Regions from separate parts of the Mesorhizobium sp. M0998 genome, predicted to be linked through region 1. Evidence: riboswitches for the same ligand, from Rfam matches in the RefSeq annotation. Region 1 holds a riboswitch; the other holds the start of a gene.

Region 1 (8,918 bases):
CAAGCCGGCCCGTATCAGGGCAGGTGCCATCGAACCGCCCCCGGTTGTCGTTTCGGCTGGCCGAAAGAAATAGAAGGCAAGCTTTATTTCGCCGCGATCGCAGCGAAAAACTGTCGCGATCGTTTCAGATGGGAACGTTCCGATCGGCCATGCTTGACGCTCTCGCCCTGCTCGCCTGCCTTGCCTGCACCCCGGCGGCACCTGCGGCCGCACCGGCCAATGCAATTGCCGTCGATGTCGAGCTGGTGCTGGCCGTCGACATCTCGCAGTCGATGGATGAAAGGGAGTTTGCCCTGCAGCGCGCCGGCTATGTCGCGGCGCTGCGCCACCCCGACTTCATCAACGCCGTGCGTGCCGGCACCTTCGGCCGCATCGCCATCGCCTATTTCGAATGGGCCGGCACCATCCGCGACGATGCGGTCATTGCCTGGCAGGTCGTCGACAGCAAGGAGAGCGCCAACGCTTTCGCCGACAAGATCGCGGCCCGCCCGTTCAGGAGCTTTCGCGGCACCTCGATTTCCGGTGCTGTGGCTTTCGGTGCCGAGCTTTTCAACGGCACGGCCTTCACCGGCAAACGCCGCGTCATCGACGTCTCGGGGGACGGCCCAAACAACACCGGCTTGCCGGTCACAATGGCACGCGATGCGGCGCTGGCGAAGGGCATCGTCATCAACGGGCTGCCGATCCTGATCAGCCCGTCACCCACCTTCAGCCATCTCGACCGGTACTATGCCGAATGCGTCACCGGCGGGCCGGGCTCGTTCGTGCTGCCGATCTATGCTGCTTCCGAATTCGCCACCGCCACTCGCCGCAAACTGATCCTCGAGGTCAGCGGCATCGAGTATCCCAAGGTGGATCCGAGGACGATCCGCATCGACGCACCGATCGACTGCCTGCAAGGCGAGCGCGACCGAAGGTTTTTCTCGGACCCATATTTCCCGGAACTCGACCGATAAGGCTGGCCCAGGGGTAAGCTAAGCTGGTGGCAGGCCGAAGGCCGGGAACAGAGATGGCCCGAGCGGCCCTATGAAGATCGTCAAGGAAGCGATCCCGCCCTCGGCTGCGTCGAACACATGCAGGGAATGGGCCCGCCATTCAGGGCCGTCGTGGCTGCGGGAATAAACCCCGACCGCCGGCTGGGCATTGGCACGGGTGGCCAGCGTGCGAAAGCCGCCAAACCTCGGCCAGACGGTCTCGAAGAAACCGCGGATCGCTTCGCGGCCTTGATACCATTCACGCCAAGGCGGCATGGTATAGATGGCGTCCTCACGCAGCAGCTCGATCAAGCTGTCGAGATTGGCGGCCTGCCAAGCCTGCATGTAGCGTTCGAGCAGCAGGCCTTCTTCGGGGCTGGGCCGTGATCGGCTGGCAGGCCGTCCCTGAGGATAGCGCGCCGCCAGCGTTGCGCGGGCGCGCTGCAACGCGCTGTTGATCGAAGCCGCCGATCCGCCCAGCAAACGCGCCGCCTCGACAGCCGACCATCCGAGGACGTCGGCAAGCAGCAGCGCGGCGCGCTGCCTGGGCGGCAGATCCTGGATCGCGGCGACGAAGGCGAGCTGGACGGCCTCGCGGCTCTCGTAACGGGCTTCTGGACCTGGCTCGCTGCCGGCAATGTCTGGAAGCTCGGCGTCGGGGTAGGGCTCCAGCCAGGCGATGTCGGCTACCGGCCCGCCTATGGCCGCCCCGTGCGAGGGCGGCCGTCCGGGTTCCCGGAGAATGCGACGCGCCCTCGACCTCGCCTTGATGGCGTTGAGGCAAGCGTTGGTCGCGATCATGTAGAGCCAACCGCGAACCGAACCTCGCCCGTCGAACTCCGATCTTGCGCGCCAGGCGCGAAGCAACGTGTCCTGGACGAGGTCGTCGGCCTCGTGCAGCGAACCCATCATGCGATAACAATGCAGCTTGAGCTCGCGGCGATGCGCGGCCGTGACCTTCTCGAAGGCCAGCCGATCGAGGATCGGCTGGCGTGATGGTTCCAGAGGTGGTTGAGCGTCTGTCATGTGGCTTGTGCGGTTACGAGCGAGCGTTGCATTACGCGCCCCTCAGGCGGCCGGGGCAAGCCCGCTGCCGCTCACCATGAAGGAACTGCCTTGCGGCTGGCCGGTGGCGAGTGCGACCACCGCCCGTCCGACATCGGCCGGCGTTTGCATGTCGGTCATGGCGGCGATGAAGTCCGCCGGCTGGATGCCCATATAGGCCGCTATGCTGTCGACGCCGGCTTTGCCCACGCCGGTTTCCGGCATGATGCGCATCGGCGCGAGCGCCATGAAGCGCAGGCCGAGGCCAAGCCGGTCGGCCTCCTTCTGGCTATGACCGGCCAGGAACATCTGCATGCGTTTTGCGCCAGCATAGCCGCCGGCGTTCGGTGGTCCGCCGGTCAAGGCCGCGCCGCTGGAGATCAGAACGATCCGGGTCCCCGGCTTGAGCGGACGCCGCAGAGCGGCCCGGCAAAACAGGAACGACGCCTTGACGTCCGTGTCCCAATTTGCCGAGAACGCCTTCCAGTTCTGTTCATGCACCGGCGCAGAAGGCGCCAGCGCACCTGCGCAGATCACCAGTACGTCCGGCTCAAGCGCGGCGAAGACCTTATCCGGGGCGGAGTCCATCGTAGCATCGACCGCGAGCGTCTTCACGCCCGAGACCTCCCAGGCAAATTGCGCCAGGGCCTGTTTTCCGCGGGCGACGGCCAGCACTGTCGCTTTCTCCTTGAGAGCGGCCTCCGCGATCGAGCGGCCGACACCACGGCTGCCTCCGACGACGACGACATTCTGATTTTGCAACGATCCCATGGATCACCTCTCGTTCCCGGCCGCCGGACCATCCAGGCGCGCTCATCGATAAGGACAGCGCAGGCGGGTGGAAATCATCGGTGCCAGGCGGAAATATCTTTCAGGTGACAGCAGCCGCGCGTCGGTTTTTGTATTCAGTGTCATTACCTCTGGGGTAATCGACCAGCGCACTACGTCTCGGCAAAATGCTCCCATCAAGCCGGTTGTCCGGCCTTCGACCACAAGGAGATACGCCATGACCGCCTACGCCGTCGCCCATATGCGCCAGGTCACGCCGGGGCCGCAGATCGTCGAGTACCTGCACAAGATCGATGCCACGCTGGAACCGTTTGGCGGCCGCTTCGTGGTGCACGGAGGCGAGGTGGAAGTCGCTGAAAACACCTGGCCGGGCTATCTCATAGTCATCGAGTTTCCCAACAGGCAGCAGGCACGTGCATGGTACGACTCGCCCGCCTATCAGGAGATATTGCCGCTGCGTACCGGCAATTCCCGGTCCGACGTGGTCTTCGTTGATGGCGTCCAGCACCCGCACAAGGCCACGGACGTGCTTGAATAGAGGGAATGATCGGGTACAACCGGCGTCTATGGTGCCGCCATCTATCTGGCGGCACCGAATTTGGATCGCGTCTGCATCGGCAGCTTCACCGCCCCTGCAGCACCTTGATCGCGTTGGACATGTCGCCATGCGACAATGCAGCCAGGTAATCCGAGTAGTTGATCCTCCCGTTCGCGAAGCCGTTCATCAATCGCGTGCAGAACGTGTGTTCCAATCCGGCATCCGGGACGTTCATGAGCGCGGCGAGGTTTGCCCTTTCAACCTTGCCGAACCGCATCTTGAATTTGGTCATGCACCGCTGGATCGCCTGCCGTTTCAGCGCCGGGCTGCCGCTCAACGCGACTTGTCCATTCTGGAAATCGGTCTTCGACGTCGTGCATCCGGAAATCAAAGTGGCCGACATCAAAGCTGTTGCTAATACTAACGTCTTCATTGCTTCCCCCAAACCAACCCGTTTGAGACCTGTTAAAGCAACAAAGAATGCCGGGCAACTTCATTGGATTGAAAATTGAAAATATGGTTTCTTGCGCAGGTCTGAGGTTCGTTGCTTCTGCCTGTCAAACCTATCGTTTCAGCAGGAATACCGCTTGCTGGCCGAAAAAGTTCCAGAACCACCAAGGCATGGAGAAGCCGATCCGCTGGCCGTTGGCGTCGAGCGCGGTTGCCTTTTCCACCGTCGCGCCAAGCTCGTCGCACAGATTGACGAAGTCGCGAATGGTGCAGAAATGGATGTTGGGCGTGTCGTACCAGGAATAGGGCAGGTCCTTGGTCACCGGCATGCGGCCGTTGAAGAGCAGCGAAAGGCGCACCCGCCAGTGGCCGAAATTCGGGAATGAGACGATGGCGCGGTTGCCGATCCGGAGCAGTTCGTCGAGCACCAGCTTCGGATTGCGGGTCGCCTGCAAGGTCTGCGACAGAACGACGAAGTCGAAACCCTTGTCGGGATAGAATTGGAGATCCTTGTCGGCATCGCCTTGAATAACCGACAGGCCGCGCGCCACGCATTCGTTGACGCCGCGCTGCGACAGTTCCAGCCCGCGGCCATCGACCTTCTTGGTCTCCTGCAGCAATTCGAGCAGCAGGCCGTCGCCGGAACCGACGTCCAGCACCCGCGACTGCGGCGGGATGAGATCGGCGACGACTTCGAGGTCGACGCGCTGGGCGCGGTTGACGCTCATGCGTTCGCCTCTTGCCTGACGCATGACCCTGATCCGAAAAGCCTGCAACTTTTCGGGGTCATGCGCTGATGCCTGGCACATGGTCCTGATCCGAACAATCCGCAACTTTTCGGGGTCATGCGCCGAGCCCTCTCGCCCGCGCGGCCGAGGCGATGAAGCCCTTGATGGCGGCGAACAGTTCGGGCTCATCGAGCAGGAAGGCGTCGTGGCCGCGGTCGGTCTCGATCTCGACGAACGATACCGAGGCGCCGGCCGCGTTCAGCGCGTGCACGACCGAGCGGCTCTCCTCGGTCGGGAACAGCCAATCGCTAGTGAACGAAACCAGGCAGAAGCGCGTCTTGGTGCCGGCGAAGGCATCGGCCAACCGGCCGCCATGGTCGGCGGCGAGATCGAAATAGTCCATCGCCCGGGTCATGTAGAGATAGGAGTTGGCATCGAAGCGATCGACGAACGTCATGCCCTGATGGCGCAGATAGCTCTCGATCTGGAAGTCGGCATCGAAACCGAAGGTCAGGGCTTCGCGGTCCTGCAGGTTGCGGCCGAACTTGCGGTGCAGCGCTGCTTCCGACAGATAGGTGATGTGGGCGGCCATGCGCGCCACCGCCAGCCCCTTTTCCGGCCGCTTGCCATGCTCGAAATATTTGCCGCCATGCCAGTCGGGGTCGGCCATCACCGCCTGCCTGCCGACCTCATGGAAAGCGATGTTCTGCGAGGAATGGCGGGCGCCGGTGGCGATCGGCAGCGCCGAGAAGACGCGCTCCGGATAGCTGGAGGCCCATTGCAGCACCTGCATGCCGCCCATCGAGCCGCCCAGCACGCTGAACAGCTGTTCGATGCCGAAATGCTCGACCAGCATCAACTGCGCCCGCACCATGTCGCGGATGGTGATGATCGGCAGGTCGAGCCCGTAGGGCTTGGCGGTGGCGGGATTGGTCGAGGCGGGGCCGGTGGAGCCGAGACAGCCGCCGATGACGTTTGACGAGATGACGAAGAAACGGTCGGTATCGATGATCTTGCCGGGACCGATCAGCACTTCCCACCAGCCCGGCTTGCCGGTCACCGGATTGGTGTTGGCGACATGCTGGTCGCCGGTCAGCGCATGGCAGACGAGGATGGCGTTGGAGCGCGCGTCGTTGAGCGTGCCATAGGTCTGGTAGGCGATCTGGAACGGCGACAGCAGCGTGCCGGCGTCGAGCTTGAGCGGCTTGTCGGCGCCGAAACGCAACACCGGGCTCGACGGCTGGTCGGCCTCGTTGTTGGTTTTTCGCGCGCGCAAAGCGACCATCACATCTCCTTGCCCGGCCTTCAGTTGTCCACCGGTCTGGGCAACAAAAAACCGGCCATGCCTTCGCAAAGCCGGTTACAAGATGCAAACGGCCCTTTAGCAAGTTGTTTAACGTGGCTGCAAGCCGACCGGCCAAATCACCACGGAACTGTAGCCGTTCTTCTATGACTCGCGCATGGCTTCGTCAACGGCAAGTTCTTGATCCCGAATTGCCGGCCCCTCGACATTCCGGGCCACGGCTTGTATTTCCGCTGCGGCTTCCGGATGGAGGCACTCTCGACGGATTTCATGAAATGAGCCAGACACCGGATCAGACACGTCCAAGGCCCCGCGCCGGCATCATGGACATCGAAGCCTATGTGCCCGGCAAGAGCGCGGCGCCTGAAGGTGTCGCCAAGGTCCATAAATTGTCGGCGAACGAGAACCCGCTCGGCCCTTCGCCAAAGGCGATAGAGGCCGCGCGCGCGGTCGCCGACAAGCTCGCGGTCTATCCCGACGGCAGCGCCAGGCGCCTGAGGGAAGCGATCGCCGAGGTGCACGGGCTCAACCCGGCGAACATCGTCTGCTCCAACGGCTCCGACGAGATTCTGGGCCTGCTGGCGCAGACCTACCTCGCGCCCGGCGACGAAGCCATCATCACCGAACACGGCTTCATGGTCTACAAGATCTACATACAGTCGGCCGGTGCCGTCCCGGTGACGGTCAAGGAGACCGATGAACGCGCCGATATCGATGCGATCCTCGCCGCGGTGACGCCGGCTACCCGGATCATCTTCCTTGCCAATCCAAACAATCCAACCGGCACCTACGTGCCGTTCCAGGAGGTGCGCCGCCTGCATGCCGGCCTGCCGCGAAACGTGCTTCTGGTGCTGGATGCAGCTTACGCCGAATATGTCCGGCGCAACGATTATGAAGCCGGCGTCGAGTTGGTGGCCAGCGCGGAAAACGTGGTCATGACCCGCACTTTCTCCAAATTGGGCCTGGGCGGGGCGCGGATCGGCTGGATGTATGCGCCAATGCACGTCATCGACGCGATCAACCGCGTGCGCGGGCCTTTCAACGTCAATGCAACGGCAATCGAGGCCGGCATCGCGGCGATCCACGACCGCGCCCATATCGAACGCAGCGTCGCGCACAACGAGACCTGGCTAGCCTGGCTGAGCGAGCAACTAAGCGGGCTCGGGCTGCGGGTGACACCGAGCGTCGGCAATTTCATCCTCATCCACTTTCCCGAGGACAAAAAGCATTCGGCGGCGGCCGCCGACGACTACCTCAGTGCGCGCGGCTACATATTGCGGCGCGTTTCCGGGTACGGTTTTCCCAACGCGCTGCGCATGAGCATCGGCACCGAAGAGGCCAATCGCGGCGTTGTCGCAGCACTCGCGACATTCCTGAAAAGCTAGAACACCATGACATCACCGATGTTCGAAAAAATCGCGCTGGTCGGCATCGGCCTGATCGGCTCGTCGCTGGCCCGCGTCATCCGCCGCGAGGGGCTCGCCGGCCAAATCGCGATTTCGACGCGCAGCGAAGCGACGCTGGCACGGGCGAGCCAACTCGGCCTTGGCGACACCTATACGACGGATGCGAAAGAGGCGGTTCGCGATGCTGATCTGGTTATCGTTTCGGTGCCGGTCGGTTCTTCCGGTACGGTCGCCGCGGAGATCGCGCCGGCGCTGAAGAAGGGCGCCATCCTCACCGATGTCGGCTCGACCAAGGCGTCGGTGATCGCGCAGATGCAGCCGCACGTGCCTGATGGCGTGCACTTCATCCCCGGCCATCCTTTGGCCGGCACCGAAAAATCGGGACCGGACGCCGGTTTTGCCGAACTGTTCGAGAACCGCTGGTGCATTTTCACGCCGCTGCCCGGCACCGATCCCGCAGCACTGGAAAAGCTCTCGGAATTCTGGCGCCGCTGCGGCTCCAACATCGACACGATGGACCCGCAGCATCACGACATGACGCTGGCCATCGTTTCGCACCTGCCGCATATCATCGCTTACAACATCGTCGGTACCGCCGACGATCTGGAGTCGGTGACCAAGTCCGAGGTCATCAAATACTCGGCTTCCGGCTTTCGCGACTTCACCCGTCTCGCGGCGTCCGACCCGACCATGTGGCGCGACGTCTGCCTGCACAACAAGGACGCCATTCTCGAAATGCTGGCGCGGTTTTCCGAGGATCTGTCCTCGCTGCAGCGGGCGATCCGCTGGGGCGACGGCGAAAAACTGTTCGACCTGTTCACCCGCACCCGCGCCGTCCGCCGCTCGATTATCGAGGCCGGCCAGGACATCGACGTACCGGATTTCGGCCGCCAGGCAGTCGAACACCCGCCGAAGGGATAAGCCGCGGCAGGCCGATCGCAGGCCGGCCCGGCTTAGAGCGGTTCATCGTTTCACAGAAACGCCGAACCGCTCTATCTCTTTGTTTTGCGCAATTCCGGACGGAAAACCGTTTCACACTTTTCCTGGAGTTGCTCTAGTCGAGCGGCTTGATCTTGCCGAGCGGGATGAAGCCGAGCGAGGCCTTGCCCCTGACGATCTTCAGCGGCATTGACGGCTGGTTGCCGAGCAGCGCCAGTCCGGCAAAGCCGGTCTGGATCTCTTTCTTCTGCTCGGGGATGGCGGTGGCGAGGATTGCCGCCACGGCCTTTGGATCATTGAGCCTGATTGTCAGGTCGGCATTTATGAGACCGTCGTCATCGACCGACAGCGGTCCGGAAACGGTGATGCGCGCAGTTCCGGACGACAGATCGAGCTCGTGGATTTCGGCCGCCTGGCCGCGCAGGCTCGTCGGATTTGCCTTGATCAGTGTCAGGCCGTTCTTCAGCGTCACGTCGCCGCTGCCGTCGAGCGGCGGCAAGACGCGCCCGCCGATGGCCGCCGCGTCGATTTCAAGATCGGTGAAATTGCCGGCATAGTCGATGTCCGGGCCGTTTGGGCGCAATTGTCCGGTGGCGGTTCCGGCGCTGAACAGCGAGACGGGATCGGTGTCGTCTGCCGGATCGGTCTGGCCGGACAGGCCTTCTGCCTGCAGCGAGAGGCGCCTCGGCAGCGGCCAGGACAGCTTCATGTCGGCCCGCAGATCATCCCAGTCGATCCAGAGCGGGG
Region 2 (8,918 bases), on a different contig from region 1:
AGATCGCCGAGGACGCCGCCGCGACCAAGCTGGTCAACGGGCTCGGACTGCGGGTCAATCTTGTCGCCTCGCCCTTCGAACAGCCGCTCGGCCGGCGCACGCTTGGCGAGATCTGGTCGCGGCAGGCGCGCTGGGCGCGGCTGCGCCGCGTCACCTTCGCGCTGTTCTTCGCCCCCGAGATCCTGATCGGCGCGGCGCCGCCGCTGGTGCTTGCGCTGATCGCGGCGGCTGACGCCGGCGTCAGCCTGCCGGCAACCGCCATCGCCGTGCTGGTCGCGGCCTACCTGCCGGAATGCGCTTTGGCCTCGGCTAAGGGATGGCACCTGTCGCCGCGCACGATCCCGGCGATGATGGCGCGAGACCTGATGCTTCCCGCCATTTGGGCGCGCGGATGGCTGAGCGGCGCCGTCGACTGGCGCGGCAACGTGATGACTATCCAGACAAAGACCGTCGCGGAGCTGGAAGAGACCCCGTCCGGCGCCTGATCGGGCGCGTTCCCGCTCGCCTCTGTTCGGCCAGCCCTTATCCGGCAACTCTCAGTGCCTGCTCGATGTCTTCGAGCAGGTCGTCGGCGTCCTCAAGGCCAACTGACAGCCTGAGCGTTCCCGGTCCGATGCCGAGCTCGGCGCGGGCCTCATCGGTCAAGTTCTTGTGCGTCGTCGTCGCCGGATGGGTGATCAGGCTCTTGGCGTCGCCGAGATTGTTGGAAATGAGCACGACGTCGAGTGCGTTCTGGAAGGCAAAGGCCGCCTGCTTGCCGCCCTTCACATCCATGCAGATCAGCGTCGAGCCACCCGACATCTGCCTCTTGACCACGGCCGCTTGCGGGTGGTCGGCACGGCCGGGATAGATGACACGGGCGATTTGCGGGCGCTCGGCCAGGAAATCCGCGATGCGGCCGGCACTTTCCGTCTGCTGGCGTACGCGTAGCGGCAGCGTCTCCAGGCCTTTCAGCAGCGTCCAGGCATTGAAGGGCGAGAGGCTTGGGCCGGTGTGGCGGAAATAGTCATGCAGGTTCTCGTCGATCCATTTCTTGTCCGACAGAACGATGCCGCCAAGACAGCGCCCCTGGCCGTCAATATGCTTCGTGGCCGAATAGACGACGATGTGGGCGCCGAGCTGCAGGGGTTTCTGCTGCAAGGGCGTGGCGAACACATTGTCGACGATCAGCCTGGCGCCGATCGCATTGGCAAGTGCCGCGACGGCGGCAATGTCGATCACTTCCAGCGTAGGATTGGTCGGGCTTTCCAGGAAGAACAGTTTGGTGTTTGGCTTGACCGCCTTTTCCCAATTGGCGATGTCGGTGCCGTCGACCAGCGTTGCCTCAATGCCGTATTTCGGCGCCAGCGTCTCGACCACCCAGCGGCAGGAGCCGAACAGCGCGCGCGCCGCCACGATATGGTCGCCCGCCTTGGCGCTGCACAGCAGTGCTGCCGTCACCGCCGCCATGCCGGATGCCGTGGCGCGCGCGTCTTCGGCTCCTTCCAGCGCGCACATGCGTTTCTCAAACATGTCGACCGTCGGATTGGCATAGCGCGAATAGATGAAGCCCGGCTCCTCGCCCTTGAAGCGGGCCTCCGCCGCTTGCGCCGTCTCGTAGACATAGCCTTGGGTGAGATACATCGCCTCGGAGGTCTCGCCGAAGCCGGAACGCAGCGTTCCGGCATGCACGAGTGCGGTCTGAGGCTTCCAGTCGCGCTTCTTGGTCATCATTCCATCCAAACACCAAAATTGGTCCAAACAACAAAAAACCGGTCGCGAAAGTCGCAACCGGTCCATATGGCCTTGCGGCCCGACGGTCCTTTAGCGACTTGTTTAACGTGGCTGCAAGCCGACCGGCCAAATCACCACGGGATAACGAGCTTTAGACCCGCGCCACGCTTGCGTCAATTGCCGGCATGATTAAGAGGGTTGTACCAAGCAGGTGCCAAACGCGTCCACGGTCGGACCTGCGACAGAACAAGACCTCGCCCGGCGTTCGAACGGAGCCAGACCCTTGCGGCAGACAGGCATTCTTCCCGATCAGGATATTTCCGCGCTGTTCCAGACGGGCGCGCTGAAATCGCCGCGCACGCTCGATGCCGATCAGATCCAGCCGGCCAGCCTTGACCTCAGGCTCGGCGACAAGGCCTGGCGGGTGCGTGCTTCCTTCTTGCCCGGCCCGGACCACAGGGTTGCCGACAAGCTCGACCGGCTGAAGCTGCACGAGATCAACCTCGCCGAAGGTGCTGTGCTGGAAACCGGCTGCGTCTACATCGTGCCGCTGCTCGAAAGCCTGGCGCTGCCCGCCCATATTTCCGCCTCCGCCAACCCGAAAAGCTCGACCGGACGGCTCGATATCTTCACTCGGGTAATGACCGACCGCGGCCACGAGTTCGACAAGATCGCCGCCGGCTATGAAGGCCCGCTCTACCTGGAGGTCAGCCCGCGCACTTTCCCGATCGTCGTGCGGACCGGCTCGCGGCTGTCGCAGATCAGGTTCCGCACCGGCAATGCGCTCTTGTCGGAAAACGAGTTGCACGAGTTGCACCGCGCCGAAATGTTGGTCGCCACCGAACCACCCAACATCTCAGGCGGGGGCATCGCGCTATCGATCGACCTCGACGGCGACAAGGACGGGCTGGTCGGCTATCGCGGCAAGCACCACACCGGCCTCGTCGACGTCGACAAGCGCGCCGCGCAGGATGTCGTCGATTTCTGGGAGCCGCTCTACAAGAGCGGTGCCGGCGAGCTGGTGCTCGATCCGGACGAATTCTATATTCTGGTGTCGCGCGAGGCGGTGCATGTGCCGCCGCTCTACGCCGCCGAAATGACGCCCTTCGATCCGCTGGTCGGCGAGTTCCGCGTCCATTATGCCGGTTTCTTCGACCCGGGTTTCGGCCATTCGGCGTCGGGCGGCACCGGCAGCCGGGCGGTGCTCGAGGTACGCAGCCACGAAGTGCCGTTCATCCTCGACCACGGCCAGATCGTCGGACGGTTGGTCTATGAGCACATGCTGAAACGGCCGCGGGCGCTCTACGGCACTGATCTCGGCTCGAACTATCAGGCACAGGGCCTGAAACTGTCCAAGCATTTCCGCGCCGCGCGCTGACCTTCCTCTCACTTCCGGGCTACGCCCGGCTCAAAGTGCCTTCACGGCGACCTTCACCGGCTGCTCGATTTCAAGCGGGTTGCGCAGTGGCAGGCCGAAATCCTGCGCCTCGATTTCGAATACGTCACCGGCCTCGGTCCTGACGCCGTCGGCAAAGGACAGCGTCGCCGTGCCGAACATGTGCACATGCACGTCGCCCGGCTGGCGGAAGGCTGAGTATTTGAAGTGGTGATGCTCGAGATTGCCAATGGTGTGCGACATGTTCGCCTCGCCCGACAGGAACGGCTTTTCCCAAAGCAGCTTGCCGTCGCGCAGGATGCGCGAAGTGCCGCGGATATCGGACGGCAGATCGCCGATCAGGATCTCCGGCCCGAACGAAGCATTGCGCAGCTTGGAATGGGCAAGGAAGAGATAGTTCACACGCTCGGTGACATGGTCGGAAAACTCGTTAGACAGCGTGAAGCCGACGCGGAACGGGGCGCCGTCGTCGCCGATCACATAGATACCGGCGATTTCCGGCTCCTCGCCGGCATCCTGGGCGAAGGCGGGCGACATAAGCGCCGCACCGGGCGCCACCGCCATGGTGCCGTTGCCCTTGTAGAACCATTCCGGCTGCACGCCGATCTGGCCCTTCGCCGGCTTGCCGCCCTCAAGCCCCATGCGGAACATCTTCATGGAATCGGTCAGCTGTTCCTCGCCGTCCGTGCTGAGCTTCTTGTGCATGGAATCGCGGGTCGCGGCGGAGCCGAGATGCGTCAGCCCGGTGCCGGTGAGATGGAGATGCGCCGGATCGGGATGGTTGATCGGCGACAGCAGCCGGCCCTTCTTGTAGGCTGCGTCGAGATCGACGGTTTCGCCGAAGCCCTTGCGCTCGATCAGGGCGACAAGCCCGCTGCCGGTACGCGCGGCTTCCATCGCCAGCGAATAGACGCTGCGGGCGCCGTTGATGACGCGGGTCTTGCCGCCGTTGCGGGCAACGACGCGGATCGTCTCGGCGTCGTCGAGGATTTGTGAGATCAGCATGGTAACCCTCTCTGAATTGTGGGCTGGCCTGCCCTTTCTCGGCAAACCCTACCCTGCGCGGCCCGGACCCCTGTCCGCGCCTCGGTTGAAATTCTTCGTCCGGATTGCGCTCGCGGATCAGGTCCCTCGGGGGACTTCTTTGCGCCCGGCAGCGCCGCGATGTGACCCGTATGCCTCCTGGTTGCCTCTCAAGCCTTGTTCTTGTTGTAGACGTCGAAGACGACGGCGCCGAGCAGCACCAGGCCTTTGACCACCTGCTGCCAGTCGACATTGACGCCCATGATCGACATGCCGTTGTTCATGACGCCCATGATGAAGCCGCCGACCACCGCGCCGATCACCTGGCCGACGCCGCCCATCGCCGAAGCGCCACCGATGAACACCGCGGCGATGACGTCGAGCTCGCTGCCGAGGCCGGCCGCCGGCACAGCCTGCCCCAGGCGCGCTGCGATAATCAGGCCGCCGAGTGCCGACAGCACGCCCATATTGATGAACACCATCAACGTCAGCCGTTCGGTCTTGATGCCCGATAGCTGGGCTGCCTTGGCATTGCCGCCCATCGCATAGATGCGACGGCCGATCGTCATGCGTTTGGTAACGAAGACGAACAACGCGATCAGCACGCCCATCACCATGAGAACGATGGGGAGGCCCCTATAGGTGGCGAATTGGTAGACGAGAAACAGCGCCAGCGCGCTGATCACCAGGGTCTTGACGACGAACAGCGAGAAGGGCTCGGCTTCGTAGCCATGCTTCTCGCGGGTGCGCCGTGCCCTGAGCCCGAAATAGGCATAGGCGAGCACGGCGACGAGGCCGATCACGATCGTCGTCAGGTGCAGCGTCAGGCCGCTGCCGACAATGGTTTTGCCGGCGGCGTTCACGGTTGGCGGTATCAGCGTCAATGGGCCGATCAGGTCCGGAATGAAGCCGGAACTGAGCGCCTTGAAGCCGACGGGAAGCGGCCCTACGGAAGACCCGCCACCCAGCAGCGCCTGGCAGATGCCGCGGAAGATCAGCATGCCCGCCAGCGTGACGATAAAGCTCGGTATTCGGTGATAGGCAATCCAGTAGCCTTGTGCCGCGCCGATCGCACCACCGACGATCAGGCAGATGATCGACACCACCAGCGGATTGCTCAATGGGCCAAGCGGCCAGATGACCATCATCATCGCCGCCAGCGCGCCGATGAAGCCGGCGACGGAGCCGACGCTGAGATCGATGTGGCCCGAAACGATCACCAGAAGCATGCCCAGCGCCATCACGATGATGAAGCTGTTCTGCTGCACGAGATTGCTGAGGTTCACCGGCTTGAACAGCGTTCCGGACGTGGTGAACTGGAAGAACACCATGATTGCGATCAACGCCAGCACCAACCCGTATTCGCGCAGGTTGGTGACCAGCGCCGAGACGGCAATGCGAGGTCCCTGTTGTAGATCCTGGGCAACGCCGGTCTGCGGCCCGGGAGCGCTTTCGGTGCTCATGATGCTTTTCCTTCTCCGCGGACGATGGCGCGCATTATCTTTTCCTGGCTGGCGTCGCTTGCCGCCATTTCGCCGACGATGCGTCCTTCGTTCATGACGTAGATGCGGTCGGTGATGCCGAGCAGTTCGGGCATTTCCGACGAGATGACGATGATTGCCTTACCCTCGGAGGCGAGACGCGCGATGATCGTATAGATTTCATACTTGGCGCCGACGTCGATACCGCGTGTCGGCTCGTCGAGGATCAGCACTTCCGGATTGGCGAACAGCCATTTCGACAGCACCACCTTCTGCTGATTGCCGCCAGAAAGGTTGCCGGTCATCTGGTAGACGCTCGAGGCGCGGATATTGGTCCTGCCGCGATAATCGTTGGCGACCGAAAGCTCGCGCAAATCGTCGATCACGCCGTGGCGCGACACGCCGGGCAGGTTGGCCAGCGTGATGTTGTGCTTGATGTGGTCGATCAGGTTGAGCCCGTAGGTCTTGCGGTCCTCGGTAACGTAGGCGATGCCGTGTTCCACCGCCTTGCTCACCGAAGAGACGTCGATCGGCTTGCCGTTGAGGAACACCTCGCCGGTGATGCGACGGCCATAGGACCGGCCGAACAGGCTCATGGCAAACTCGGTCCGGCCGGCACCCATGAGCCCGGCAATGCCGACCACTTCGCCCTTGCGGGCGTTGAGGTTGATACCCTTGATGACCTGCCGCTCGGCATGGATGGGGTGGTAGACCGACCAGTTTTTCACTTCGAGAACGGTCTCGCCGATCTTCGGCTCGCGCGGCGGATAGCGGTCGTCGAGCGAACGGCCGACCATCGAGGTAATGATGCGGTCCTCCGAGATGTCCTTCTTGGCCAGCGTCTCGATAGTCCGCCCGTCACGGATGATGGTGACCTTGTCGGCGACCCGGTTCACCTCGTTGAGCTTGTGCGAGATCAGGATCGAAGTGATGCCTTGCCGCTTGAATTCGAGCAGCAGATCGAGCAGCGCCTGGCTGTCCTTTTCGGACAGGCTCGCGGTCGGCTCATCGAGAATGAGCAACTTCACTTCCTTGCTGAGCGCCTTGGCGATCTCGACCAGCTGCTGCTTGCCGACGCCGATATTGGTGATCAGCGTGTTGGGGTCTTCCTTGAGGCCGACCTTCTTGAGCAGGGCGCTGGTGCGCGCCTCATTGGCATTCCAGTCGATGACGCCGTATCTGGCGTGCTCGTTGCCGAGAAAGATGTTTTCGGCGATCGACAGCATCGGCACCAGCGCAAGCTCCTGGTGGATGATGACGATGCCCTTGCGCTCGCTGTCATGGATGCCTTTGAAATGGCACTCATCGCCGCGATAGATGATCTGGCCGTCATAGGTGCCGGACGGATACACACCCGACAGCACCTTCATCAGCGTCGACTTGCCAGCGCCGTTCTCGCCGACCACGGCATGGATCTCGCCTTCCTCGACCATGAGCTTGACGTTCGACAGCGCCTTGACGCCGGGAAACGTCTTGGTGATGTCGCACATCTCCAAAATCGTCGATGCCATTGAGAATACCACTCCTGCGAGGTCCGCAAACAATACCGGGCTGGCTCGCCAACGAAAAGGGGCCCTGCCTGCGCAGGACCCCAGGCTTTGTAACCGCGATTACTTCAGCTCTTCGGCCTTGATGTAGCCGGAATCGACCACCAGGGACTGATAGTTCGACTTGTCGACGTCGTGCGGTGTCAACAGGATCGAGGGAACGACCTTGACGTCGTTGTTGTAGGTCGTGGTGTCGAGGCCTTCCGGCTTGCCGCCCGAGAGCACCTTGTCGACGAGTTCGACCGTCGCCTTGGCGAGTTCGCGGGTGTCCTTGAACACGGTCGAATACTGTTCGCCGGCGATGATCGCCTTGACCGAAGCGGTCTCGGCGTCCTGTCCGGTGACGATCGGCCATGGCTGATCGGCGGTGCCGTAGCCTACGGCGCGCAGCGAAGCGATGATGCCGCGCGACAGGCCGTCATAGGGCGAGAGCACGCCATCGACGCGGCTGCCGTCCGAGTAGTTGGCGGAGAGCAGATTGTCCATGCGGGCCTGGGCGGTTGCCGCCAGCCAGCGCAGCGTGCCGACCTTGTCCATGCCCATCTGGCCGGACTTCACGACGAGGGTCTTGTCGTCGATCAGCGGCTGAAGAACCGACATGGCGCCGTTATAGAAGAAGAACGCATTGTTGTCGTCCGGCGAACCGCCGAACAGCTCGATGTTGAACGGGCCCTTCTTCTCGGGATAACCGAGACCCTTGAGCAGCGATTTGGCCTGGATGACGCCGACGCCGAAATTGTCGAAGGTGGTGTAGTAGTCGACATTTGGCGTCTTCTTGATCAGGCGGTCGTAAGCGACGACGACAACGCCGGCGTCATTCGCCTTCTGCAACGCATCGCCCATCGTGGTGCCGTCGATCGAAGCGATGATCAGCGCCTTCGGGCCCTTGGTGATTTCGTTTTCCAGCTGGCTGAGCTGGTTCGGAATGTCGTCCTGCGCGTACTGCAGGTCGACAGTGTAGCCCAGAGCCTCGAGCTGGGACTTGACGGCGTCGCCGTCGTTGATCCAGCGCTGCGAGGTCTTGGTGGGCATCAGCACGCCGATCAGGCCTTCGCCCGCCTGCGCCGGCAGCGTCATGGCCGCGATGCCTAGGGCCGCGACGGCGGCCAGTGTCTTGATAATCTTCACATTAACTCTCCCTGGTTGATGGACGCGTACCCTTGGGTTTCGTGGGCCGCGCAATCGTGCAGGAGCGCCAAACGCGCCGCTGCCGTCAATCGATCTCCGGTATCCTCCCAATCGGCCCCGAGACTCTGGTTTCAATCGATACGAGTTTTCCCTCGTCACCGACCGTCAAGCCTCAGGACGCGCGAAGGGTGTGTCGCTTTGCCATAACTGTCAAATGCGATCTTTGATGGTTGCTATATCGAGACTGATATGGCTTAGGCTAGTGACGACGCTGCCGGATCCTGCCAGGGCGCTGGGCGTAAGAGTAGGGAAGAATCATGGCAGCGCTGCGAAATCCTGGCGGAATATCAGCCAGTTACGATGAAATCCCGGGTGATGGCGGAACCTTGCTGCGCAGCGGCTTGAGCCTGCGTCACATGCGTATGATCGCAGCCCTCGACGAGCACAGCCGAGTGAGCGCCGCGGCCCAGGTCATGAACATCTCGCAGCCGGCGGCCTCGCGCATGATAGCCGAGATGGAGGCCGTGCTCGACGTCAAGCTCTGCGAAAGGCTGCCGCGCGGCATCACGCTGACACCCTATGGCAAGGCGTTGGCACGGCGCGCGCGATCGATCCTGCTCGAGATGCGTG

The links. A riboswitch is a leader RNA that binds a small molecule or an ion and turns the genes downstream of it on or off. The one in region 1 is predicted to bind S-adenosylmethionine.
Region 2: linked by a shared signal. The riboswitch ahead of NKH59_RS19865 (O-succinylhomoserine sulfhydrylase) and the one ahead of metX (homoserine O-acetyltransferase MetX) in region 1 are both predicted to bind S-adenosylmethionine.

What each region holds. Positions count from the first base shown of each region.
Region 1 covers NZ_JAMYND010000010.1:106,363-115,280, forward strand. The annotation lists gene NKH59_RS12225 (ABC transporter ATP-binding protein/permease) at 1-73, shown strand, start outside; gene NKH59_RS12230 (DUF1194 domain-containing protein) at 150-956, shown strand; gene NKH59_RS12235 (RNA polymerase subunit sigma-70) at 975-2,000, opposite strand; gene NKH59_RS12240 (SDR family NAD(P)-dependent oxidoreductase) at 2,043-2,789, opposite strand; gene NKH59_RS12245 (DUF1330 domain-containing protein) at 3,025-3,345, shown strand; gene NKH59_RS12250 (hypothetical protein) at 3,431-3,778, opposite strand; gene metW (methionine biosynthesis protein MetW) at 3,909-4,523, opposite strand; gene metX (homoserine O-acetyltransferase MetX) at 4,639-5,808, opposite strand; SAM riboswitch at 5,885-5,962, opposite strand; gene hisC (histidinol-phosphate transaminase) at 6,102-7,211, shown strand; gene NKH59_RS12270 (prephenate/arogenate dehydrogenase family protein) at 7,218-8,153, shown strand; gene NKH59_RS12275 (DUF2125 domain-containing protein) at 8,287-8,918, opposite strand, start outside.
Region 2 covers NZ_JAMYND010000020.1:84,997-93,914, forward strand. The annotation lists gene NKH59_RS19860 (glycosyltransferase) at 1-485, shown strand, start outside; gene NKH59_RS19865 (O-succinylhomoserine sulfhydrylase) at 523-1,713, opposite strand; SAM riboswitch at 1,784-1,861, opposite strand; gene NKH59_RS19870 (2'-deoxycytidine 5'-triphosphate deaminase) at 1,997-3,091, shown strand; gene araD1 (AraD1 family protein) at 3,122-4,114, opposite strand; gene mmsB (multiple monosaccharide ABC transporter permease) at 4,303-5,595, opposite strand; gene mmsA (multiple monosaccharide ABC transporter ATP-binding protein) at 5,592-7,124, opposite strand; gene chvE (multiple monosaccharide ABC transporter substrate-binding protein) at 7,224-8,288, opposite strand; gene NKH59_RS19895 (LysR family transcriptional regulator) at 8,606-8,918, shown strand, end outside.